Regions from separate parts of the Streptomyces sp. NPDC050509 genome, predicted to be linked through region 1. Evidence: riboswitches for the same ligand, from Rfam matches in the RefSeq annotation. Region 1 holds a riboswitch; each other region holds the start of a gene.
The links. A riboswitch is a leader RNA that binds a small molecule or an ion and turns the genes downstream of it on or off. The one in region 1 is predicted to bind cobalamin.
Positions count from the first base shown of each region.

Region 2: linked by a shared signal. The riboswitch ahead of ACIBJC_RS17355 (ABC transporter substrate-binding protein) and the one ahead of ACIBJC_RS06760 ((2Fe-2S) ferredoxin domain-containing protein) in region 1 are both predicted to bind cobalamin.
Region 3: linked by a shared signal. The riboswitch ahead of ACIBJC_RS16550 (ribonucleoside-diphosphate reductase subunit alpha) and the one ahead of ACIBJC_RS06760 ((2Fe-2S) ferredoxin domain-containing protein) in region 1 are both predicted to bind cobalamin.
Region 4: linked by a shared signal. The riboswitch ahead of ACIBJC_RS09365 (CbtB-domain containing protein) and the one ahead of ACIBJC_RS06760 ((2Fe-2S) ferredoxin domain-containing protein) in region 1 are both predicted to bind cobalamin.

Region 1 is NZ_JBITHL010000002.1:322,923-328,670, reverse strand. Features, by position in the region: gene ACIBJC_RS06775 (potassium transporter TrkA) at 1-1,834, opposite strand, end outside; gene ACIBJC_RS06770 (hypothetical protein) at 2,094-3,797, shown strand; partial or broken gene ACIBJC_RS06765 ((2Fe-2S)-binding protein) at 4,167-4,250, opposite strand; gene ACIBJC_RS06760 ((2Fe-2S) ferredoxin domain-containing protein) at 4,337-4,714, opposite strand; cobalamin riboswitch at 4,778-4,903, opposite strand; cobalamin riboswitch at 5,029-5,164, shown strand; gene ACIBJC_RS06755 (hypothetical protein) at 5,197-5,412, opposite strand; partial or broken gene ACIBJC_RS06750 (histidinol phosphatase) at 5,381-5,506, shown strand; gene ACIBJC_RS06745 (glycoside hydrolase family 76 protein) at 5,712-5,748, shown strand, end outside.
Region 2 is NZ_JBITHL010000005.1:406,298-412,045, reverse strand. Features, by position in the region: gene ACIBJC_RS17360 (FecCD family ABC transporter permease) at 1-1,091, opposite strand, end outside; gene ACIBJC_RS17355 (ABC transporter substrate-binding protein) at 1,088-2,170, opposite strand; cobalamin riboswitch at 2,238-2,420, opposite strand; gene ACIBJC_RS17350 (DNA-binding response regulator) at 2,499-3,155, shown strand; gene ACIBJC_RS17345 (hypothetical protein) at 3,122-4,447, opposite strand; gene ACIBJC_RS17340 (sensor histidine kinase) at 4,440-5,748, opposite strand, start outside.
Region 3 is NZ_JBITHL010000005.1:234,097-239,844, forward strand. Features, by position in the region: gene ACIBJC_RS16545 (ribonucleotide-diphosphate reductase subunit beta) at 1-6, opposite strand, end outside; gene ACIBJC_RS16550 (ribonucleoside-diphosphate reductase subunit alpha) at 6-2,432, opposite strand; cobalamin riboswitch at 2,578-2,720, opposite strand; gene ACIBJC_RS16555 (YbdD/YjiX family protein) at 2,825-3,043, opposite strand; gene ACIBJC_RS16560 (carbon starvation CstA family protein) at 3,040-5,259, opposite strand; gene ACIBJC_RS16565 (GntR family transcriptional regulator) at 5,475-5,748, opposite strand, start outside.
Region 4 is NZ_JBITHL010000003.1:50,865-56,612, reverse strand. Features, by position in the region: gene ACIBJC_RS09390 (cobalt-precorrin-5B (C(1))-methyltransferase) at 1-121, shown strand, start outside; partial or broken gene ACIBJC_RS09385 (N-acetylmuramoyl-L-alanine amidase) at 171-785, shown strand; gene cobM (precorrin-4 C(11)-methyltransferase) at 870-1,649, opposite strand; gene cbiE (precorrin-6y C5,15-methyltransferase (decarboxylating) subunit CbiE) at 1,646-2,941, opposite strand; gene ACIBJC_RS09370 (CbtA family protein) at 3,198-4,046, opposite strand; gene ACIBJC_RS09365 (CbtB-domain containing protein) at 4,092-4,331, opposite strand; cobalamin riboswitch at 4,369-4,526, opposite strand; gene ACIBJC_RS09360 (histidine phosphatase family protein) at 4,548-5,216, shown strand; gene ACIBJC_RS09355 (GlsB/YeaQ/YmgE family stress response membrane protein) at 5,316-5,579, opposite strand; gene ACIBJC_RS09350 (TIGR03086 family metal-binding protein) at 5,663-5,748, opposite strand, start outside.

The DNA.
Region 1 (5,748 bases):
GCAGGGCCAGCGGCGCGGTCTTCGAGGGGTTGAGACGCACCCCGTACAGCGGCGGTTCGTCGCTGTGTTCCGCGAGCCGGTAGCCGATGGCGGTCTCGCCGCGCTGCCGGGCCGCCTCGATCACGGTGGCGAAGTTCGCCTCGGTTCCCGGGAGGAGATAGCTCGGCGCCGGTTTGAGGTAGATCTCCGAACCCTCGGGATCGAAGAGGTCGGCGAACACCACGTCCAGCCGGCGGTTCTCGCTGAGCTGGGTGAGCAGCAGGCTGATCACCTTGGTGCTGACGATGAAGTCGTCGGCCTTGGTGACCTGCGCGACCTCACGGTTGGCGTCGTCGTTCATCTCCGTGACGATCGAGTACGGGTCGCCGAGCCGGATCTCGATGTCCCGCAGATGGAGCAGGGTGACCAGGGTGCGGTCGTCGGCCCGGCCGGGGTCGATCGTGTCGTCCGTGAGCACGACGATATGGCGATAGCCGTCCAGCTCCAGGGACTCCAGCGAGGGCCGGCTGACCGGGTCGCAGTGTTTGAAGCCCACGGTCAGGTTGTCCAGTCGCCCGATCAGGTCCTCCCGCGGCTGCCGGGGGGCCGCGATGTCCACCGCGGAGCCGGGCTGCACCAGACGGTCGAGCAGTGAGACGATCTTCGCCGCACGGGGATTCCAGCCGATGATCAACGTCCGGTCGGGCAACGGCTCGGGAGCCTCGGCCGTGGTGATCGCCGACCGTACGATCGTGGGCGGGCCGGCCGCCGCCTCGATGAGCAGATCGTCCTCGGCGACCATCAGCAGCCGGTCACCGCGTTCGATGACGGTGTCCATCGACGGGTTGACCTGTATCTTGCCGTCCTCCCGTTGCAGGCCGACGGGGATGCCGCGTTCGAAAGCCGTCAGCGATTCCCCGTAGGTGGCACCGGCCAGTGCCGGTTCGCTCCAGGGGTAGATCTCGTTGCCCATGAAGCTGAGCAGTTCGTTGAAGACGGTGGACAGCCCGGACTGCCGGTGTGCCTGCACGATCAGCCGTACGGCGATGTCGTCGACGTCGATCACCAACGCCGCGTCGCCCGCGGCCAGCCGGGCCGCCGCCAGGTTGGTCGAGTTCTGCACCGCGGCCACCACATTGGGGCGCCGCCCCGGCCATCTACGGTTGTTGAGCAGCAACAGCACCTTGATGACGTCGATATCGCTGTCTTCGGTGAGCGGCGGCAGCACCATGATCGCCTTGGCGGTGTCCGGGCTGACCAGTTCCAGGTCCTCGCGCTGCAGGGGACTGCCGGAGCGGCAGATCACCCGGGTCTTCCCGGTGTTCGGGATGCGCCGCCGGATCTCGTCGTCCATGTCGACCTTGTCCCGGTCGGCGAGGATCACCACGCAGGAGCGCCGCTCGCTCTGATTGGCCTCCACCAACTCGGCGATCACCGTGAAGATCTGGTCCGACCAGCCGAGCACGATGGTGTGCCCGCGCTCGATCAGTTGTGACTTGCCCTTGCGCAGTTCCTGGATACGGGTCTCCAGACCGGTCGTGATCACACCGATCAGCGCGCTGACGATGAAGATCCCGCCGATGGTCACCGTGAGCATGAGGATCAGGAACAGCGGCTGCCCGGTGTCCCCGCCCATCGTGCCCGGGTCGAGGGTGCGCAGCAGACTCATCCAGACGACGCCCGGCCAGCCGCCGTTCTCCTCCGTGTCCTGGTGGGCCAGCACCACCACCGTGCTGGAGACCAGGGTGATCAGTGCCAACGAGGCCAGCCCCAGCCAACCGATCAGCGCCGGGGTGCCGCGGTCCATCGTTCCGTCGAACCAGTACCGCAGCCGCTCCCGCAGCGTCTTGCGCATGCCGAAATCCTCCATGTTTCCATCCGCCGCCGTACCCAACAGGGCTCTACGGACGGCGTGTTACTCATCAGAGGGTGTCGCCCCGCCCCTGACCACGCCAATCGCGGTGACAAAGTCACGCAGATCGCGACACGTGTCGTCACCCGGGTGGCGACACGTGTCCCTGGAACAGCCGACGCCGCACAACCATTCGCCGCACCCATCTGTCACACCAGGCGTCCGTCAGAAGACTTCCAACGAACGGAAGGGTGTATGCGACATGTCGTTTCCTGGACGGCGTCGGCGCTTCGGCGCCCTGACCGCCATCGCGGTCGCCCTGCTCGGCGTGGGGCTCATCGGCGCCCCCGCCCAGGCCGAACCATCGGGCAGCAGCGCTGCGCGGCTCAGTCCTGAACTGAACTTCACCGTCTCCCGGGACAAGATCGGTCTGCCGCAACCACTGGTCTACCCGGGCGACCCGGCGCAGATCGGCTGGGGTCTGCCCGGCGATCCCGACGGGGGCACCGCGGAGGACGTGGTCGTCACCATCGATGTGTCCGGCATCTCCGCCTTCGCCGACGTCATGGGCGTCCGTTGCCCCGGGAACCTGTGTTCCTGGCCGGTCAGGGACATCGAGGCGGACGGTTTCGCCGGCGGCCTCCTGGAGCTGCTGGCCAAGCCGGACGCTCCGCTCGGCACCACGGGGACCGCCCGGCTCACCGCGACGTCCTCCAACGCGACGATCGCCTCCCTCACCGTGCAGGTCACCGTCGGCACCGTGGAACTGGTCGTCAACCGGCTGCCGCAGAAGGACGGTGCGGAGCCCGGCACTTCGCTCGAAGCACCCATCACCGTCGCCAACATGGGCTCGCTCCCGGCGTCCGGCGTGGAACTGAAGCTGACCACCACCCAGGGCCTCGGCTTCGCACCGCGGTTCGCCAACTGCGCCTACGGCACGACCGACGACCTGCCCTCCGGTCATGGGCGGACGCTGGACTCCGCCGTGTGCCGGGTCGGCACACCGGTCGAACCGGGCAAGCGCTACCGGCTGTCGACCTCCGTGGGCCTCGATGTCAAGGGGACGGCGCTCTTCGAGTTCCTGGACTACCGGGTGAAGCCGCTGACCGGCACCGCCCCCACCACCGCGGACCCGCGCGACGGCGGAACCAGGAGCTCCGGCCCGAGCGGCGAAGCACCTGTGCTCACGCTGGTGCCGGACGGCGAAGCGCCCCCGCCCGGCACCGTGACGGAACAGGGGATGTGGAAGATCAACGCCGCCAACACCGCCGATCTCGCTGTCACCGGCGACTCCGTCACCGCCGAGGCCGGCCCCGGCACGGAGGTGACGCTGACGGCGAAGCTCCGCAACGACGGGCCCGCCACCTTCGACCTCCTCACCTCCGACGACCAGATCGGGCTGCTGGTCGACATTCCCGAGGGCACCACGGCGGTGAAGGTCCCCGAACGCTGCCGCCTCTGGACCGACCTCGGAACGGACGAACCCCGCCCCGGAGCCCCGCAGTACATGTGCGCGACCCGCTCGCCGTTCGCCGTGGGCCAGGCCGTGGACCTGCCGTTCACGCTGCGCGTCACCGAGGACGCACCGGCCACCACCCGCGCCACGATGCGCACCATGTCGGTGAACGGCGGGGAGCTGACGTTCGACACCCACCAGGCCAACAACACCGCCCAGTTCACGGTGCGGGTGAAGAACGGCGGGGGCAGCGGCGGGGCGCCCGGCCCGGACGGCGCCGCCGGCGGAAACGGCAAGCAGCCACACACCCAGACCATCAGTGCACCCCGGACCGCCCCGGTTGCCCCGGGCACCCCTGTCAACCCGGGCACCCCGGGCGCCCCGGGCATGCTGGCCGCCACCGGCACCGGCGGCGCGGCGGCCGCCCTCTGGGCGAGCGGCGCGGCGCTCGCCGCGGGCGCCGCGCTCCTGGCCGCCACTCGCGGACGCCGCCACCGCACCGCCGGCTGACCCTGGCGCACCGGAGGCCGGCCCCGCCGTTCCTCGGCCGGCCTCAGCGCCCCTCAGGCCCCGGAGGCGCCTGCTTGTCCCGACGGTCTTCGGGACGGGTGTTTCCGGGGCGCGGAGCTGTCCGCATCAAGATCCCGTAGATCTGTGCCGCTCTTCAGCACTTCAGCACTTCAGCACTTCAGCACTTCAGCACTTCAGCACTTCAGCACTTCAGCACTTCAGCACTTCAGCACTTCAGCACTTCAGTTGCGGGACGAGCCCCTTCCGCCGCCGGTTCCGCGTGACGATCTTCCTGTCGACACCGGGGCGAGAGGCGTTGGAACGGCTCCCCAGGTCCTGGACCTTGAGTTTCATCTTGCCCCGAAGGTCGGCAAGTCCGCGGTCTCCGCACGTCGAACCGTTCGGCGCGCGGTAGTAGAGGCAGCAGCTCCGGCGGCGGAACGTAAGGTCGGGGCATGCGCGGCCCGGCGGGGGCACGGGCGTCGTCCACGGTTCCTGTCCCTCCGTCCGGCTCTCCGTGCGGCTCTCCGTCCGTTTGGTCAGGAGACCGTACGCCGTCGCGGGGGCGTGATGGTGTAGAGGTCGAGTATGTCCGGCCGAGGTGCGACACCCGGCCCGCCGGCACGTGCCCAGGCGGCGATGTCCTCGGTCGCGTCCGGATCGTTGACCAGCCCCAGCCAGACGGGCCGGGCACCGGCGGCGCGGCCCTCGGCGGAGGGCTGGACGACGATGACGTTGGCCTGTTCGCAGACGTCCAGGCAGGCGGAGACCCGTACCGGCACCTGGGCCCGCAGACGCGCGGTCTGGGCGGCGTGGTCGACGCCGGGTATCTTCGGGCTGCCGCAGCAGCAGTCACGGCACACGACAACTCGGCAGGGAACCGGTTCGCGGCCGGGCGGGGCGGTGTCGGCGGACATGCCGCATCGTTCCTCTCTTCCGGGGAGATCCGCCCCGGTGGTCCGTCGAGGAGGCGACCGCGTGAGTCTCCTGGCTCTCGGGTCACGGCTCGCTCCGCGCCTTCCCGCCCTGTGCGGGCAGTGGTCGTGTGCGGGGCTCGCTCGCCGATCACAGTGGCGGGACCGCGCCGGATTTCCACCGGCTTCCTCGGACCGCCGTCGCCTTGTTGCTCCGGCCATCCTTCCACCCCCTTCTCCCCGCTGTCAGCAAGGGGGCACTTTGCCGGCCCCCGAAGGAACGTAATATCGCCTGGTCATCGCCGCGACGGGAACCAGGAAGCCGGTGCGAGTCCGGCACGGTCCCGCCACTGTGACCGGCGGTTCGTCCTCATCCGTACGCCATGTACGGAAAGGGGAATCTTCGCCGACCTGGACGACGTCTTCGGCGACGTCTCCTGGGAGCAGGTCGACGAGTGTCGGCCCGAGGTCATCGCCCTCTACGACTAGGCCGGCTCCGGGAGCGTCGAGCAGAGGAAGAAGTTCCCGCTCGTCCAGCCCGTCCTCGCCGACGTACCCGCGGTGAGGAACAAGCGGTTCGTCGTCCTGCCGCTGACGGCGACCCTGGTCGGCATCCGGTCGGCGTACTCACCGCGCTGTGCGGCGGGCCGTTCTTCCTGTGGCTGATGCGTGGCCTGCGGCCCACCCGCCGAAGTCCTCACACCCCGACTCCTGGCCGACGTGTACCAGGTCACGGGCGTGGTCACCGTCCATCCGCGCACGGGGGCGCCCCAGGTGACCTTCCTGCCCGAGTGACAACAGAGCCGGACGGCGGCAAGTCCTCCCGAGCGCCTGACCGGTAAGGCCGTCGCCCCACCCGCCGGCCTGGTCCCCTCCAACGGAAGGGCCCACGTCACCGGGGGACGGAAGGCGAGGAAGCTCAGGACGCATTGACGTGGGCACGCCATTGCCATACGTTCCGGGAGCGCTCTCAGCCATCTCGTCGATCCCGGAGACGCTCATGTCGATAACGTTGTCAGTCCGGATGCGTCATCTGG
Region 2 (5,748 bases), on a different contig from region 1:
AGGACGAACGCCGGTACCCCGATGAGCGACGTCACCACGCCGACCGGTACCTCCTGCGGGTCGAGCACCGTACGGGCCAGGGTGTCGACCCACACCAGGAAGACCGCCCCGGCCAGCGCGGTGACCGGCAGCAGCCGGCTGTGCCCCGGGCCGACCAGGGCGCGGGCGGCGTGCGGCAGGACGAGCCCGACGAAGCCGATCGCGCCCGCCGAGGAGACCAGCGCGGCCGTCAGCAGCGCGGTGACGCAGAGCAGCACGAGGCGCGTACGGGCCACGGAGACGCCGAGGTGTCCTGCCGCGTCCTGCCCGAAGGCGAACGCGTCGAGCGTGCGCGCGTACCCGCCGCACACCACCAGCGCCACCACGAGGACGGCGCCGCAGACCTGGACGTCGGTCCAGCCGGCGCCGCTGAGCGAGCCGAGCAGCCAGAACAGCACCCCGCGGGTGGTCTCCGCGTCGGCGGCCGTCATCACGACGAAGGAGGTGAGGGCGGAGAAGAGCTGCATCGCGGCGACCCCGGAGAGCACCACCCGGTCCGTCGTCCCGCCGAGCGTGTGACTGAGCACCAGCACCATCGCGAACGAGCACAGCGCGCCGAGGAACGCCCCGCCCGAGATGGACAGCGCCCCTCCCCCGGCCCCGAGCACGACCACCAGGACCGCGCCGGTGGACGCCCCCGAGGAGACGCCGAGGACGAAGGGGTCGGCGAGCGGGTTGCGCAGCAGGGACTGCATGATCGCGCCGCACACCGCGAGCCCGGCGCCGCACACGGCGGCGAGCAGGGTACGTGGCAGCCGCAGGTTCCAGACGATGCCGTCGCGGATCGGGGTGAGGTGCGACTCCCCCCAGCCGAGATGCGCGGCGACGACCGACCAGACGTCGCCGACGCGGATGTCCGCGGGCCCGATGGTGATCGCCACGGCGACGGAGAGCGCGAGCAGGGCGAGGGCGCAGGCCCAGCCCACGGGGCGGGCCCAGGCCGCCGCCCGGACCCGGCGGAACCGGCCGGCGGGGGGCGGGGCCGCGCTCTCCGTCGCGGCGGACGTGCGCGACGCCTGTTCCGTGGTCGTGGGCCGCTCCGTGGTCGTCACGCGGCGGGCGCGTACGCGCGCAGCGCCGCCGCCACCCGCTCGACGCCCTCCACGGTGCGGATGCTCGGGTTCATCGCCTGGCCGCTGAGCCGGACGTACCGCTGGTGCTTCACCGCGTCCATGTTCCTGGTGACCAAGTTGGTCTCCAGGAACTCGATCTTCTTCGCCGCCGTCTCGGCCGTCTCCGACCTGCGCGAGAGATCACCGATGACGAGGAAGTCGGGGTCGCGGTCGGCGACCGTCTCCCAGTTGATCTGGGGCCACTCGTCATGGGTGGAGTCGAAGACGTTCTTCGCGCCGACGGCGTTCGTGATGATGCCGGGCGCGCCGCAGCAGCCGCCCATGTAGGGGGCCTCGGAGTTGGCGAACCAGTAGAGGAAGGTGGTGTCCTTCGCCTTCTTCGCGTCGATCCCGGCGACCGCCTCGCTCATCCGGCCCTTCAGCTCGGCGATGAGCCGGTCGCCACGGTCCTCGACGTCGAACACCGTGGCCAGATCGCGGATCTCGCCGTAGATGTCCTCCATCGTCAGCGGTGTCGCGCGCGATCCGTCGGTGTCGCCGCTGTTGTCCTTGGCGCAGTCGGACGGGGAGACGTACGTCGGCACGCCCAGCTTCTCGAACTGCGCGCGCGTGGCCACGCCGCCCCTGCCCAGGGTGGATTCGAAGGAGGAGGCGACGAAGTCGGGCTCGGCGTCCAGGACCTTCTCGAAGGAGGGGTTGTTGTCCGCCAGCCGCTCGACCTTGGCGTTCTCCTTCTCCAGGCTCTTCGGCAGCGGGTCGGTCCAGGTGGCGGTGCCGGCCATCCGGTCGCCGAGGCCGAGGGAGAGCATGACCTCCGTGGTGCCCTGGTTGAGCGAGACGGCGTGCTCGGGCGGAGCGTCGATCCGTACCTTCTGACCGCAGTTGGTGACGGTACGGGGGTAACCGGCGGCCTTGCCGGAACCGGAACCGGCCCCTGAGTCCGACCCGGAAGCGCCGTCCTGAGCGGTGCTCGTTCCCCCTCCGCCGCAGCCGGTCAGCAGCAAGGTGCCCGCGGCGAGGACAAGAGCGGTACGGCGGGCAAGGCGTGCGATCGGCACGGAGTCGTTCCTCTGCGTCGAGGGCCCATGCGCGGAGCCCGGTCGTACGGTGCTCCCCCGCCACGGGACGCGGACGGAGGCCGCCAGCAGGTCTTCGGACTCGGGGTCATCCGGACGGAAGCGCCTTCCCGGACTGCCGTCCAGTGGCCGATGCCCCGCCCGTCGCCCTCACCGCTGCGCGTCAGCTCCGGATTCGCACCGGATTCCCTGACCCACGTACATGGGTTCGACTGGCCTCGGCAAGCTATCACAGGCGATTTTCCGCCCCACTGCGGCACTTTCCGGCGCTTTCCGCCCTGCGGCGCTCCGGGGCGGCGGACAATGGGGCATGCCGGAAACCGCGCCCGTGAGCGTCGCCCTGATCGACGACCATCCCGTGGTCCTCGCGGGCATCGAGTCCTGGTACGCGGCGTCGGAGCGGCCGATCGCGGTGACCGCCAAGGGGCCCGATCTGTCGGTGGCGACGAGCGGTCCCGGCCGGGACGCGGATGTGGTGGTGCTCGACCTCCAGCTCGCCCACGGGGTGCCCGCCTACCCCGAGCTGCGGCAACTCGTCGCCCGGGAGCGGCAGGTGATCGTCTACACCATGCAGGACAGCCAGGAGACCGCCCTGACCTGCCTGGACCTGGGTGCGTTCACCTACCTCACCAAGGCCGAGGGGGAACGGCACCTCATGGCGGCGACCCTCGCCGCGGCCGACTGCCGCCCGTACACACCGCCCGCGCTGGCCGGGGCGTTCGGCAGCGACGCGCGCAAGGGGCGGCCCGCGCTGACCCCGCGCGAGGTGGAGGTGCTGCTGGAGTGGTTCCAGTCGGAGTCCAAGGCGATGGTCGGGGCGAGCCTGGGGCTCTCGGTCCGTACGGTGAACACCTATCTGGAGCGGGTACGGATCAAGTACGCCAACGCGGGCCGGCCCGCGACGACCAAGGCGAACCTGGTCGCGCGGGCCATTCAGGACGGGCTGACATCGCTGGACGAGCTGTGACCCCGGCCGGCCGGGACAGCGGCGAGCGCGTCCTCCGCGCCGGCCGCCACGCCGTCTGCCGTGCCATCCTCCGTGCCGTCCGCCGGGGCCGTACTCCCCGCCGGGGCGTCGAGGGTGCAGGACGCCTCCACCAGCAGCAGCCCCTCGCTGCGTACGGTACGGACCCGCACCCCGCGCTCGGCGAACTCCGGGATCTCCGCCAGCGCCGAGGCCGGGCCGTCCGTCACCACGCTCACCCGCACCAGGCCGCCGCCGCGCACGACCGTGGCGCGGGCGCTGTGCTCGGCGGTCGCGAGCGCGGCGAGCACCGGCTCGGTGAGCGCGCGGCGCAGCCGCCGGTCCACCGGGGCCGAGGCCCCGCGTACAGCGAGCTGTACGTCGACACCGTGGCGTTCGGCGACGTCGATACCGGCCCGTAGTTCGTGGAGCAGCGGATCGTGCGCGTGGTCGCGCTCCGCGAAGAGCCGCCGCAGCCGGGCGGCCTCGACGGCGGAGCGGCGCCGTACGGTCCCCTCGCCGGGACGGAGCGAGCCGTCGGCGAGCCCGGTCAGCAACGGCAGGACGGAGCGGCCGAGTTCGGCGTAGCGGGCCCGCTGGTCGGCGTGGACCTGGGCGGCGACGGCCGCCTCCGTACGTACGCGCTCCTGTTCGCGTCCCGTGGCGCTCGCGGCGGCGGCGCACTCCCCGAGCGACCGGGCGAGCATCGCGGCGGCGACCTGGAAGGTGCAGATGGCCAGGGCGCTGACGGCCATGCCGGAGGCGGCCTGCCGGGTCGGCACCCCGGCGAGCAGCAACTGCCCCAGCGTGAGGGCGAGATGACCGCCGATGAAGACGAGCGTCGGCCCCAGTCCGGCGTCGAAGAGCAGCAGCACCCCGAACCAGCCGATCTCCAGGAACGTCCAGTGCGGGATCCCGATGAAGTCCTCCACGGGCAGCCGGCTGGTGGCGACGGTCGACGCGACGAGGGCGCAGGTCAGGCCGAGCACCACCCAGGGGCGCGGCCGGCCGCGCCCGTCGGCGCCGAGCAGCGCGTCCACCATGATGAGAAGGGTCAGCAGGGTGAACGCGAAGAGCTGCACCCAGGGCTGGTCGTAGTCGCGCAGGCTGGTGAGCAGCGCGGGCAGGGCGAGTCCGAGGTGCACGGCGGTGAGGATGAACAGCCCGGCGACGCGCAGCCCGGCGCGCATGTCGCGGGCGATCCGGTCGGTCAGCGGATCGCCGCCGATGCCGCCGATGCCGTCGATGCCGTCGGCGTTGTCCCCGATCGAGGAACGTGACTGTGGATCAGACACGGGGCCACTCCAGCCGTACGGTCGTACCCTCGCCGGGGCGGGAGGCGATCGTGGCCCGGCCTCCCGCCGACTCCATCCGTTCGACGATCGAGCGGGCCAGCCCCCGGCGGTGCGCCGGTACGCGCGCCCGGTCGAAGCCGGTGCCCTCGTCGCGGACGACGACGGTGACGGTGTCGCCGTCCCTGGCCGCCGTGACCGTCGCGGAGCCGGTGCCCGCGTGCCGGTCCACGTTGCGCAGGGCCTCCCCCAGCGCGCCGCGCAGGGCGACGGCGGCGGAGCGCGTGACCGGGCCCAGGGAGCCGGGCGTACGGTCGAACGCGGTGCGTACGGAGAGCGGGTGGCCGTCGAGTTCCGCGAGCAGTTCCCAGGTCAGGTCGGTCAGGCCCGTCTCGTAGGCCTCGTACGACTCGTGCGACCCGTGCGACCCGTGCGACTCCGGGGTGTGTGCGGGCGCGCGCTCCGCCGCGAGTCTGCGCAGGTCCTTGCCCGCCTGTGTGCGGACCACGCCCGGGTCGAGGGAGCCGCCGTGCGCCGAGACCATCAGCAGGGTGGCGCAGGCGGTGTCGTGCAGCGTGGCGAGGTGTTCCCGCTCGGCGGACCGCTGGGCCTGCGCGACATCGTGCCGCCGCCGGGCCTCGGCGGCCCGCGCGCCCGCCGCGTCGGCGGCCCTGCTGCCGCGCAGGACGAGCCGGTACATCCCCTGGCAGAGCAGGGTCTGGACGAAGAGCCAGCCCACGTTGGGCAGCGCGTACGTCCAGCCGTCGGGGCGGTCGAGCACCGCGCCGGCCAGATCGACGGCGGCGAGCAGGGCGGCCACCGGCAGTGCGAGCCGCGCCGGGTGCGTGAGCTGGTAGGCGACGGCGACGATGCTGACGACGACCAGCACCCAGGTACTGCCGTACTGGGTCTGGGAGGCCGGAATGGTCAGCGCCTGGGTGAGGCAGAGCGCGGTCAGCACCGCGAGGTCGGCGACGAGGGTCCGGCGCGGATGACGGCCCGCCCGTGCGAGCCGGTAGTGCAGCAGGCTCCAGACGATGACCCCGGCGGAGACGGCCGAGGCGGCGGGCATGGCGTCGACCGGCATGGCCGGTACGGCGAGCAGGGCACCGGAGCAGACCACGACGACGCGGATCCGGTGGGCGTACCGGAACGCGAAGGCGACGAATTCGCGTTCGGCCGGGCCGGGGGCGCGCGGATCCGGCGGGGGCTTTGGGGCCTGTTGACGCCGGTGCTTCTCCGGAAGGCTCCCTAAGGGGCTGGTGTTCTTCTCATGCTTCCCACGCTTCTCATTCGCCTCATGC
Region 3 (5,748 bases), on a different contig from region 1:
CGTCATTACTGGCAGGCCTCGCAGGACTCGGGGTTTTCCAGGGAGCAGGCGATCGCCTCGTCGGTCGGGGTCGCCTGTACGGGGATGGGGGTGGGGGCGGCTGCGGGGGCCGGCGCCGACTGCCCGCCGGCCGCCCGCGCGATCCGGGTCGCCGGGCGGGACCGCAGGTAGTACGTCGTCTTCAGCCCCTTCTTCCAGGCGTACGCGTACATCGAGCTGAGCTTCCCGATGGTCGGCGTCTCCAGGAACAGGTTCAGGGACTGGCTCTGGTCCAGGAACGGTGTACGCGCCGCCGCCATGTCGATCAGTCCGCGCTGCGGGATCTCCCAGGCCGTACGGAACAGCTCCCGTACCTCCGCCGGGATCCAGGTGAAGCCCGCCACCGAGCCGCTCGACTCGCGCAGCGCCTCGCGCGTCTGCGCGTCCCAGACGCCGAGCCGCTTCAACTCGTCCACCAGGTAGGAGTTGACCTGGAGGAACTCCCCTGAGAGCGTCTCGCGTTTGAACAGGTTCGAAACCTGCGGCTCGATGCACTCGTACACACCCGCGATCGACGCGATGGTCGCCGTCGGCGCGATGGCGAGGAGGAGCGAGTTGCGCATGCCGGTCTTCGCCACCCGGGCGCGCAGCGCCGCCCAGCGCTCCGGCCAGTTCAGCTCCACGTCGTAGTGGTCGGGGTGGAGCACCCCGCGCGCGGCCCGCGTCTTCGACCAGGCGGGGAGCGGGCCGTCGCGCTCGGCGAGGGCGCAGGACGCCTCGTACGCCGCGAGCATGATCCGCTCGGCGATCCGGGTGGAGAGCGCGGCGGCCTCGGGGGAGTCGAAGGGCAGCCGCTTCTTGAAGAAGACGTCCTGGAGGCCCATCGCGCCCAGGCCCACCGGGCGCCACTTGGCGTTGGAGCGGCCCGCCTGCTCGGTCGGGTAGAAGTTGATGTCCACGACCCGGTCGAGGAAGGTCACGGCCGTGACGACGGTCTCGTCCAGCCGCTCCCAGTCGATCTCGCCGGTGGCCGCGTCCACGAACGCGCCCAGGTTGACCGAGCCGAGGTTGCAGACGGCCGTCTCGCCGTCGTCCGTGACCTCCAGGATCTCCGTGCAGAGGTTGGAGGAGTGGACGGTGTGGCCGGGCTCGGCGGTCTGGTTCGCCGTACGGTTCGACGCGTCCTTGAAGGTCATCCAGCCGTTGCCGGTCTGCGCGAGGGTGCGCATCATCCGGCCGTACAGCTCACGGGCCTTGATGGTCCTGCGGGCGAGACCGTCGGCCTCCGCCTTGCGGTACGCGGTGTCGAACGCGTCGCCCCACAGGTCGACCAGCTCCGGCACGTCCACCGGCGAGAACAGCGACCACACGCCGTCCGACTCGACCCGCCGCATGAACTCGTCGGGGATCCAGTGCGCGAGGTTGAGGTTGTGCGTACGGCGCGCGTCCTCGCCCGTGTTGTCCCGCAGTTCGAGGAACTCCTCCAGGTCGGCGTGCCAGGTCTCCAGGTAGACGCAGGCGGCGCCCTTGCGCCGGCCGCCCTGGTTGACGGCCGCGACGGAGGAGTCGAGGGTCCGCAGGAACGGGACGATGCCGTTGGAGTGGCCGTTTGTCCCCCGGATCAGTGAACCGCGCGAACGGATACGGGAGTACGAGAGCCCGATCCCGCCCGCGTGCTTCGAGAGCCGCGCCACCTGGTGGTAGCGGTCGTAGATCGAGTCCAGCTCGTCCAGCGGCGAGTCCAGCAGGTAGCAGGACGACATCTGCGGGTGGCGGGTGCCGGAGTTGAAGAGCGTGGGGGAGGAGGGGAGGTAGTCCAGCCGGCTCATCAGCCGGTAGAGCGCGGCGACCTCTTCCAGCGCGTGCGCGCTCTCGTCCTCGGCGAGACCGGCGGCGACCCGCAGCATGAAGTACTGGGGCGTCTCGATCACCTGACGGGTGAGCGGATGCCGGAGCAGGTAGCGGCTGTAGAGCGTACGCAGCCCGAAGTAGCCGAAGCGGTCGTCGGCGTCCTGGTCGATCAGCGCGTCGAGCCGGTCTGCGTGGCGCGTCACGAAGGCGGCCGTACGGTCCGCGATCAGGCCCTCGCGCTGCCCGACGGCGATGGACGCGGAGAACGACACGGCGCCCTGGGACGCCGCCTCGTCGGCGATCGTACGGGTGAGCAGCCGGGCGGCGAGACGGGAGTAGACCGGGTCCTCGGAGATCTGTCCGGCCGCCGCCTCCGTGGCCAGCTCGCGCAGCTCGGCCTCGTCCGAACGGGCGTTGCGGCCACGCAGTGCGGCGGCGGCGATCCTGCCCGGGTCGGCGTCGGGCAGATCGGCGGTCAGCTCGGTCAGGGTCCGCAGCAGCGCGGTGCCGGGGGCGTCGGCCTGCCCGGCGGCGGGCGCCGCCCCGTGCTCGGACTCTGCCTCCGAGACAACTGAAACCGGATCCGCTGGCGCGATGGTCACGTGGTGCTCTCCCTCGCTCGGCTCTGGGCCACGAGGAGGCACGGGTCCGCGCGCACGGACGTACCCATGCCCTTGCGGGGAGGCACACCGCGCCGCGTCCACCGGCCCAACCGCGAGGCCCGGACGTCTGGGCGTCCGGTTCGGTCGAGCCGGACGCACTGCCGGCAGGTGTTCGGACTGGAGGGCACGACAAAGCGCGCCACAGTACACCGTTGCGGGACAGTTCCGGATTCACACCGGATTCCCCTGCGTCGACAGCGAGGTCGAGCATACATCTGGGGGGCGCGCGGTGCGCCACCCCCCAGATGTTGTGTCGTGCGTCGCCGCGGTACGAGTTCAGCGGCGGGCTCGGCGAGCGCTCGGTAAGGGCTCGGCGAGCGTTCGGCCGGCGCTCAGCAGCAGCGGAACCCCTCGCGCGGGTCGGCCTCACGGGCGTCCGTGCGGCTGCGTTCGAAGGCGCGGCGGGTCATGACCTGGCCGGCCGGGTCACCGGCGGTGGCGTGGGCCACGTAGCGCTCGTACGCCGACTCGCCGGTGAACTCCCGCACGTACCAGCGGACCCGCCGGGCCACGTGCCGTACCCGCTCCGCCCGGCTCCGGGGCCAGGTCATGCCGGGCCCGTCCCCGCCGGGACGCTCTCCCGCGCCGTGGCCTCGGCGGCGGCCAGCTCCGCCTTCTCCTCCTTGGTGGGGATCATGCCGGCCGGGGCGACGATCCTGGACTCGGTGTACGGGGTCTCCACCAGCCGGACCGACTCCGGATCGCGGATCGCCTTGAAGCAGACCCGTCCCGCGTCCGCGATGACCACGAGGATGAGGACCGCGAAGAGGGCCGAGAGCACCCCGTCCACCGTGGAGTTGGTGACGACGGTGTGCATGTCGTCCATGGTCTTGGCCGGGGCCAGCACCTCGCCCCGGTCGATGGCCGACTGGTACACGTCGCGCTGGGTGAAGAATCCCACCCTCGGGTCGCCCGAGAAGATCTTCTGCCAGCTCGCGGTGAGGGTGACGGCCGCGTCCCAGGCGAGCGGTACGGCTGTCACCCAGGCCCACTTCAGGCGGCCGGACTTGACCAGGAGCGTGGTGCAGACGGCGAGCGCCACGGCCGCCAGGAGCTGGTTGGCGATGCCGAAGAGCGGGAAGAGCTGGTTGATGCCGCCCAGCGGGTCATGGACGCCGACCCAGAGGAAGTAGCCCCAGCCGCCGACCACGACCGCGCTGGCGAACCAGACGCCCGGCTTCCAGCTCACCTGGCGCATCGGCTTGTACACGTTGCCGAGCATGTCCTGGAGCATGAAGCGCCCGACGCGGGTCCCCGCGTCGACCGTGGTGAGGATGAACAGCGCCTCGAACATGATCGCGAAGTGGTACCAGAACGCCTTCATGGCGGTGCCGCCGACGACGGACGAGAAGATCTCCGCCATGCCGAGGGCGAAGGTCGGCGCGCCGCCGGTACGCGACAGCAGGCTGGTCTCCTCGACGTCCTTCGCCGCCTGGGCGAGTTGGTCGGGCGAGATGGTGAAGCCGAGGTTGGCGACCGCCTGCGACGCGGAGTCGACCGTACCGCCGATGACACCGGCCGGGGAGTTGACCGCGAAGTACAGGCCCGGGTCGATGATGCAGGCGGCGATCAGCGCCATGATCGCGACGAACGACTCGGTCAGCATCGCGCCGTAACCGATCATCCGGATCTGCGTCTCCTTCTGGACCATCTTCGGCGTCGTGCCCGAGGAGATCAGGGAGTGGAAGCCCGAGAGCGCGCCGCACGCGATGGTGATGAAGACGAACGGGAACATGGACCCGGCGAAGACCGGGCCGTCACCGCGGCTCGCGAACTCGGTGACGGCGTCCATCTTCAGCGTCGGGAGCGCGATGGCCACGCCCAGCGCCAGCAGCACGATCGTGCCGACCTTCATGAAGGTCGACAGGTAGTCGCGCGGCGCCAGCAGCATCCACACCGGGAGTACGGAGGCGAGGAAGCCGTACGCGATCATCCAGATGACCAGGGTGCCGGCTTCCAGCGTGAAGGTGTCGGCGAGCGAGGACTCGGCGACCCAGCCGCCCGCCACGATGGCGAGCAGCAGCAGCGCCACCCCGATGAGCGAGACCTCGGTGACCCGCCCGGGGCGCAGCACCCGCAGGTACACGCCCATGAAGAGGGCGATCGGGATGGTCATCGCGATGGAGAAGACGCCCCACGGCGAGTGCGCCAGCGCGTTGACGATGACCAGTGCCAGCACGGCCAGCAGGATGATCATGATCATGAAGACGGCTATCAGCGCGGCGGCGCCGCCGAAGGGGCCGATCTCGTCCCGGGCGATCTGGCCGAGGGAACGGCCGTCACGGCGGGTGGAGAAGAACAGCGTCACCATGTCCTGGACGGCGCCGGCGAAGATGACGCCCGCGACGATCCAGATGGTGCCGGGCAGATACCCCATCTGCGCGGCGAGTACGGGGCCGACCAGGGGCCCGGCGCCCGCGATGGCCGCGAAGTGGTGGCCGAAGAGCACGCGCCGGTCGGTGGGGTGGAAGTCGACCCCGTTGTCGAGCCGTTCGGCCGGGGTGGCCCGGGTCTTGTCGACCTTGAGGACCCGGTTCGCGATGAAGCGCGAGTAGAAGCGGTAGGCGATCGCGTACGAACCGAGGGCGGCGGCCAGCATCCAGGCGGCCGAGACCTCCTCGCCCCGGGAGAGGGCGAGCACCGCCCAGCCCGCGGCGCCCACCAGGGCGACCAGTGCCCAGACGAGGATGGATCTCGGGGTGAGACCACCTATGGTTTTCGGCCGGTCGTCCGTCGACGGCGCGTCGGTCGGTGCGGGCTCTGGCATGGCGAGTCGTCCCCTCACTGGTCACCTGCTTAATGCGCAGGAAATCTAGGGGACCATCCCGGGACACGCCACCACCAGCCCATATCCCGGTACGTTACGTGCCCACGCCCGGTGGGTTTATGCGGGCGTGGCGGGATTTCGGTGCGGGTTTTGGTGCGGGGTCCGGTGGGGGGTCCGCTTCCAGGTTTCGTTCACGGATGCGTTCCGGTTCTCGTTCACGGGCGCGGGCGTTGGAGGCGCGCCACGAACTTGTAGCGGTCGCCGCGGTAGACCGACCGTACCCACTCCACCGGTTCTCCGGCCGCGTCCAGCGAGTGGCGCGACAGCATCAGCATCGGCAGGCCCACGTCCGTACCGAGCAGCCCGGCCTCGCGCGGGTTGGCGAGGGACGTCTCGATCGTCTCCTCGGCCTCGGCGAGATGGACGTCGTACACCTCCGCCAACGCCGTGTAGAGGGACGTGTACTTGACGAGCGAGCGGCGCAGTGCG
Region 4 (5,748 bases), on a different contig from region 1:
GGTGGCGGTGCGGGCCAGGGCGGAGGCGCTGGCGGTGCTGCGGGGGGCGCCGGTGGAGGTGGACGTGATCTGCATCGACCGGGCGGGGGCCGTGGTGGGACGCAGCGAGCGGTCCTGGTGAACGCGGCCCGGCACGGCCACGTACACCACGGCGGAAAGGAATCGATCCCATGGCAGCACCACTGTCCGCCTCGGCCTTCCTCGCGGCCCTGCGCGCCGAGGGCGTGAAGGTCAAAGAGGTCGGCAACTGGCGTACGCACAACCGCAATCACAAGGGCCCCTGGGGCCCGGCCAACGGCGTGATGATCCACCACACCGTCACCTCGGGCACCACGGGCTCCGTGGCGCTCTGCCGCGACGGGTACGCCGCCCTGCCGGGGCCGCTCTGTCACGGCGTCATCGACAAGACCGGTGTCGTCCACCTCGTCGGTCACGGCCGGACGAACCACGCCGGGGGCGGCGACCCGAAGGTACTCGCGCGCGTGATCGCGGAGGACTACGGCGACCGGCCGCCCAAGCCCACCCAGGGCAACACCGGCGGCGCTGACGGCAACGCCCGCTTCTACGGCTTCGAGTGCGTCAACCTCGGTGACGGGAAGGACCCGTGGCCACAGGCCCAGCTCGACGCGGTCGAGCGGGTGGGCGCGGCGATCTGCCGGGCGCACGGGTGGAGCGCGCTCAGCGTCATCGGCCATCTCGAATGGTCCAACGACAAGATCGACCCCAGGGGGTTCGGGATGCCCGGCATGCGCGACCGGATCGCCGGGCGGCTGAAGACCTCCCCGCCCAAGAAGTGAGCGTCGGCGGGACACGGTGACGGCGGGACACGGAGCGCGCCTCCGTGTCCCGCCGTTCCCGTGCGAAAGGGGTCAGCCCGGAGAGCACTCATGGCCGCCGTCCCCGTCCCCGTCCCGGTCCCGGTCCGCCGAGTACAGGTGGCTGTCCCTGAACTGCTCCGCGCCCAGCGTCCTGCCCACCATGATCACCGCCGTACGCACCACACCCGCCGCCTTCACCTGCGCGGCGATGGAGTCCAGCGTGCCCCGCAGCACCAGTTCGTCGGGGCGGCTGGCCATCGCCACCACCGCCGCCGGGCAGTCCGCGCCGTAGTGCGGCAGCAGTTCGTCCACCACCCGGTCCACGTACCGCGCCGCCAGGTGCAGCACCAGCAGCGCGCCGCTGCGCCCCAGCGTCGCCAGGTCCTCGCCCTCCGGCATCGGGGTGGCCCGCTGGGCGATCCGGGTCAGGATCACCGTCTGGCCGACCGTCGGTACGGTCAGCTCCCGCTTGAGCGCGGCTGCCGCCGCCGCGAACGCCGGTACGCCCGGCACCACTTCGTACGGCACGCCCGCCGCGTCCAGCCGCCGCATCTGCTCGGCGACGGCGCTGAAGACGGACGGGTCGCCGGAGTGCAGCCGCGCCACGTCATGGCCCTCGCCGTGCGCCCTGACCAGCTCGGCGGTGATGCCGTCGAGGTCCATCCTGGCGGTGTCGATCAGCCGCGCGTCCCGCGGGCAGTCGGCCAGCAGTTCGCGCGGGACGAGGCTGCCCGCGTACAGGCACACCCGGCACTCGGCCAGCCTGCGGGCGCCGCGCACCGTGATCAGGTCGGCGGCGCCGGGTCCGGCGCCGATGAAGTACACCGTCATCGTTCGTCTCCTGGTCCTGATCCTGGTCCTGGTCCTGGTCCCGCCCCTGACCCTGTTCCTCCGGCCGGGGCCACCGGTTCCTTCGATGTCTTCGTGACCGCCCACTGCGTGACCGGCATCGCCTGCCGCCACCCCGTGAAGCCGCCGACCGGCACCGCGTGCGCGACCGCCAGCCGTACCAACTCCCCGCCGAACCGCCGGTACCGGTCGGCCAGCAGCGCCTCGGACTCCAGCGTCACCGTGTTCGCGACCAGCCGGCCGCCCACGGGCAGCGCCTCCCAGCAGGCGTCGAGCAGCCCCGGTGCGGTCAGCCCGCCGCCGATGAACACCGCGTCGGGTACGGGCAGCCCGGCCAGCGCGGCGGGCGCCGCGCCGACGGCGACGCGCAGCCCGGGGACGCCGAGCGCCCGCGCGTTACGGCCGATGCGCTCGGCGCGCGCCGGATCGCGCTCCACCGACACCGCACGGCAGGACGGGTGCGTACGCATCCACTCGACCGCGATGGACCCGGACCCGCCGCCGATGTCCCACAGCAGCTCCCCGGGCTCGGGGGCCAGCGCGCCCAGCGTGGCGGCGCGCACATGGCGCTTGGTGAGCTGGCCGTCGTGCTCGTACGCCGTGTCCGGCAGCCCGGGTACGGCGCCCAGGCGCGGCGCCCCGGGCGCGCGGCGGCAGTCGACCGCCACGACGTTGAGCGGGTCACCGGCGGGCTCGTCCCACGCGTCGGCGGTGGCGGTGAGGTGCCGCTCCCGGTCCGACCCGAGCTGTTCGAGTACGTGCATCGGGCTCGGCCCGTAGCCGCGCGCCCGGAGCAGCTCCGCCACCTCGGCCGGCGTCGCGGCCCCCGCGCTGAGCACCAGCACCCGGCGGCCGTCGTGCAGCGCGGCGGTGAGCCGGTCGGCGGGACGGCCGACGAGCGTGACGACCTCCGTGTCCTCCACCGGCCAGCCGAGCCTGCCGCAGGCGTACGAGACGGACGACGGATGCGGCACCACCCGCAGCGCGGCGGCGCCGACGACCTCGCCGAGCGCCCGCCCGATCCCGTAGAACATCGGATCCCCGCTGGCCAGCACCGCGATACGGCGCCCGGCGTGCGCGGCGAGCAGGCCGGGCACGGCGGGGCGCAGCGGGGACGGCCACGCCACCCGCTCCCCCGCGCACTCGCTCTGCGGCAGCAGGCCGAGCTGCCGGCCGCCGCCGATCACCACGTCCGCGCCGCGCAGGGCGTCCCTGGCGTCGCCGGAGAGCCCGGCCCAGCCGTCAGCGCCGATCCCGACCACGGTCACCGGCATGCCGGGCGGGGACGGGGGCGATGGCGCATCAGGGGGCGGGACACTCACTGCCGTACACCTCTGAACTGGGAGAAGACCGACCTCGCACTCTACTGTCCGCCCACCCCTGGCCCCGCGACGGGCCCCGCGACAAGTGCTCCGGGACCCGGTGGCGCGATGCCCGCCAGCAGCGCCCGTACCGTCTCCCGCGCGGACGTCGCCCGCGCCATGCTGGACTTCATGGCGGCGCCGGAGACGGTCCGCCACGTGGTGGGCGTCAGCGACTGACCTCCCCCACGGCCCCCGCGCCGACCCCTTCGGAAGCCGAAGCGGAAGACGAAGCCGAAGCAGAAGCCGAAGCGGGATCCGTCCGCGGCCGGAGCGCCTTCTCGGCCAGCGCCCCGAAGATCAGCCCGAAGGCCGTCCACAGCAGCGCCTGCACACCGAGCGACGCGAGCCGGAACTCCCACAGCAGCGCGGCGGGGAAGGACGCGGGAACGGCGTCGGTGTTGGCGGGCAGCACCAGACACGCGAGGGCCACGGCGGCCACGTAACCGCCTCCCGCGACGAGCGACGCGTTCCAGTTGCCGAGCCGCGGCGCCAGCCGTCTGCCCGCGATGACGGCGGCGACCGCCAGCAACACGCTGAGCAGGATCATCAGGAAGAACAGCGTGGTGCGTTTCCCGATGGTGTCCGGGCTGCCGACGGCGGGCGGCGCCGCCGGATACTTCAGGAACGGCACCAGATAGACGGTGGTGAAGGCGGCCCCCGCGACCAGCGCGGCGGTCGCCCGCGGACCGAACCGGCCGATCCTGCCCAGGCTCACGGCGAAGACCAGCGAGGCGATACCGCCCAGGGCCACCCCGTACACCAGCACGCCGGTGGCGAGCCCGAACGTCGACTGGACCGGCCTGCTGACCAGTTCCTCCTCTTCCTCCTCGGCCGCGGCGGAGTCCCCCGCCGCGCCGTGCTGATGCGCCGGGGCGGACCGGGCCTCCTCCTGCGCGATGGAGTCCCGTACGGACGGCTCACCCGCGAAATAGGCCAGCGTGAAGGCGAGAAGCCCTGCCAGCACGCCCGCGACCATGCCGCGGACCAGGAGGTTTCTGACGGTGGAGGCATGCATGCGCGTATATCTCCGTTATCTCCGTGCTCCGTGGTCGCCGTCAGGTCAGTGGCAGGGGAAGCCGAGGAGATGACGGCCGTCGTGCACCCACTCGTGCACACCGGCACCGGAGATCACCGACGTCGCGCCCTGCTCGGCGCCGACGAAGTAGAGCAGCACCAGCATCAGGGTGCCGACGAAGACCGCCCACGGCAGAACGGCGCGCAGCGGAAGCGGAGCCGGAACGGCGGCGGTGGACGAGGTGGGCGAAACGGCCGTGGTCGTGGGCGCTATGGACTGAGCCATGGCACATCCTCCTTGGGGAACTCGCGTCCCGTTGCATGGAGCTCGAACGACGGCCTTCGGGTCTGACTCACCGGACCCCCGCCGCGTGGTGACGCGGCCGGCACCCGGCATACAGTGGCGCGACCGTGCCGGAATCTCACCGGACTTCCGTCTCGCCGTCGTGGATATCGACGTGAAGGTACCGCGAACCGGCAGACGGGCCAAGGGGGCCTTGTCATGACGATCCGCGTCCTGCTCATCTCACCCGCCATGGGACCGGCCCTGCGCGCGGCCCGCTTCGGCGAGGAACCCCAGGAACCCGAGCAACCGGAGGCGCCCGGCACCCCCGGGACCGGGCCGGGGAGCGCGGTGGACGCCGCCGGGGTGCGTCGGACCGAAGCCGTACGGGAGGACTTCCTCCGTACCGCCCGCCCGTCCGCCGTGTACGTCTCGCCCTCGCCCCGCTGCCGTACGACCGCCGGCCTGCTCGGCCTGGACGCCCGGCCGCTGACCGACCTCGCGCCGTGGGCGATGGGCCGCTGGCAGGGCAGGACCCTCGACGAGGTCGCCGCCGAGGAACCGCGGTCGGTGAGCACCTGGCTCACCGACCCGGCCGCCGCGCCGCACGGCGGGGAGTCCCTGCTCGCGCTGTACGCCCGCGTCGGCCGGTGGCTCGACGCGCTGGACCCCGGCACGCCCCGGGTGGTCGCCGTGACCGAACCGGACCTCGTCCGCGCCGCCGCCGTCCACGCCCTCGGCGCGCCCGCCGGGGCGTTCTGGCGGTTCGACGTACGGCCGCTGACCGTCACCGAACTCACCGGGCGGGACGGCCGCTGGAACCTGCTCGGCGGCCGTCCGCTCACCGGCGGCCCGCTCACCGGCGAGGAGTCCGGACAGGAGATCTGAGGGCCGGCGGACCTGAGGGCCGACCGATCCGAAGGTCAGCCGATCTGAGGCTCAGCGGATCCGGGGGTCAGCGGCTCCGGGGGGCAGCGGCTCCGGGGGTCAGCCGCGGCCCTTGGCGCGGTCCAGCGCGGCCACACCCACGGCCGCCAGGCCGACCTGGATGACCAGCTCGATCCAGTCGAAGCCCCTGGTGTCCGCGACGCCGAACGCCGCCGCGACGAACGTACCGACCAGCGCCGCGACGATACCCACGGCGATGGTCCACAGCATCCCGATGCGCTGGCGCCCGGGCACCACGAGCCGTCCGAGCACACCGATGACGATGCCGACGACGATGGCGACGAAAATGCCGGATATCTCCATGTCCCCTCCTCTTCGCCCATTACTGCCGAAAGTGCGAAAGTGGTACTCGTCGACCGTGTGCCCGCCTTACGGACGCCGAACCCTCAGCCTCGCGGCGACGTCCAGTAGGGGTCGCGTCCGGTCAGCGCCAGCAGTACGTCGAACGCGGCGGCGTCCTCCGCCACCGCCA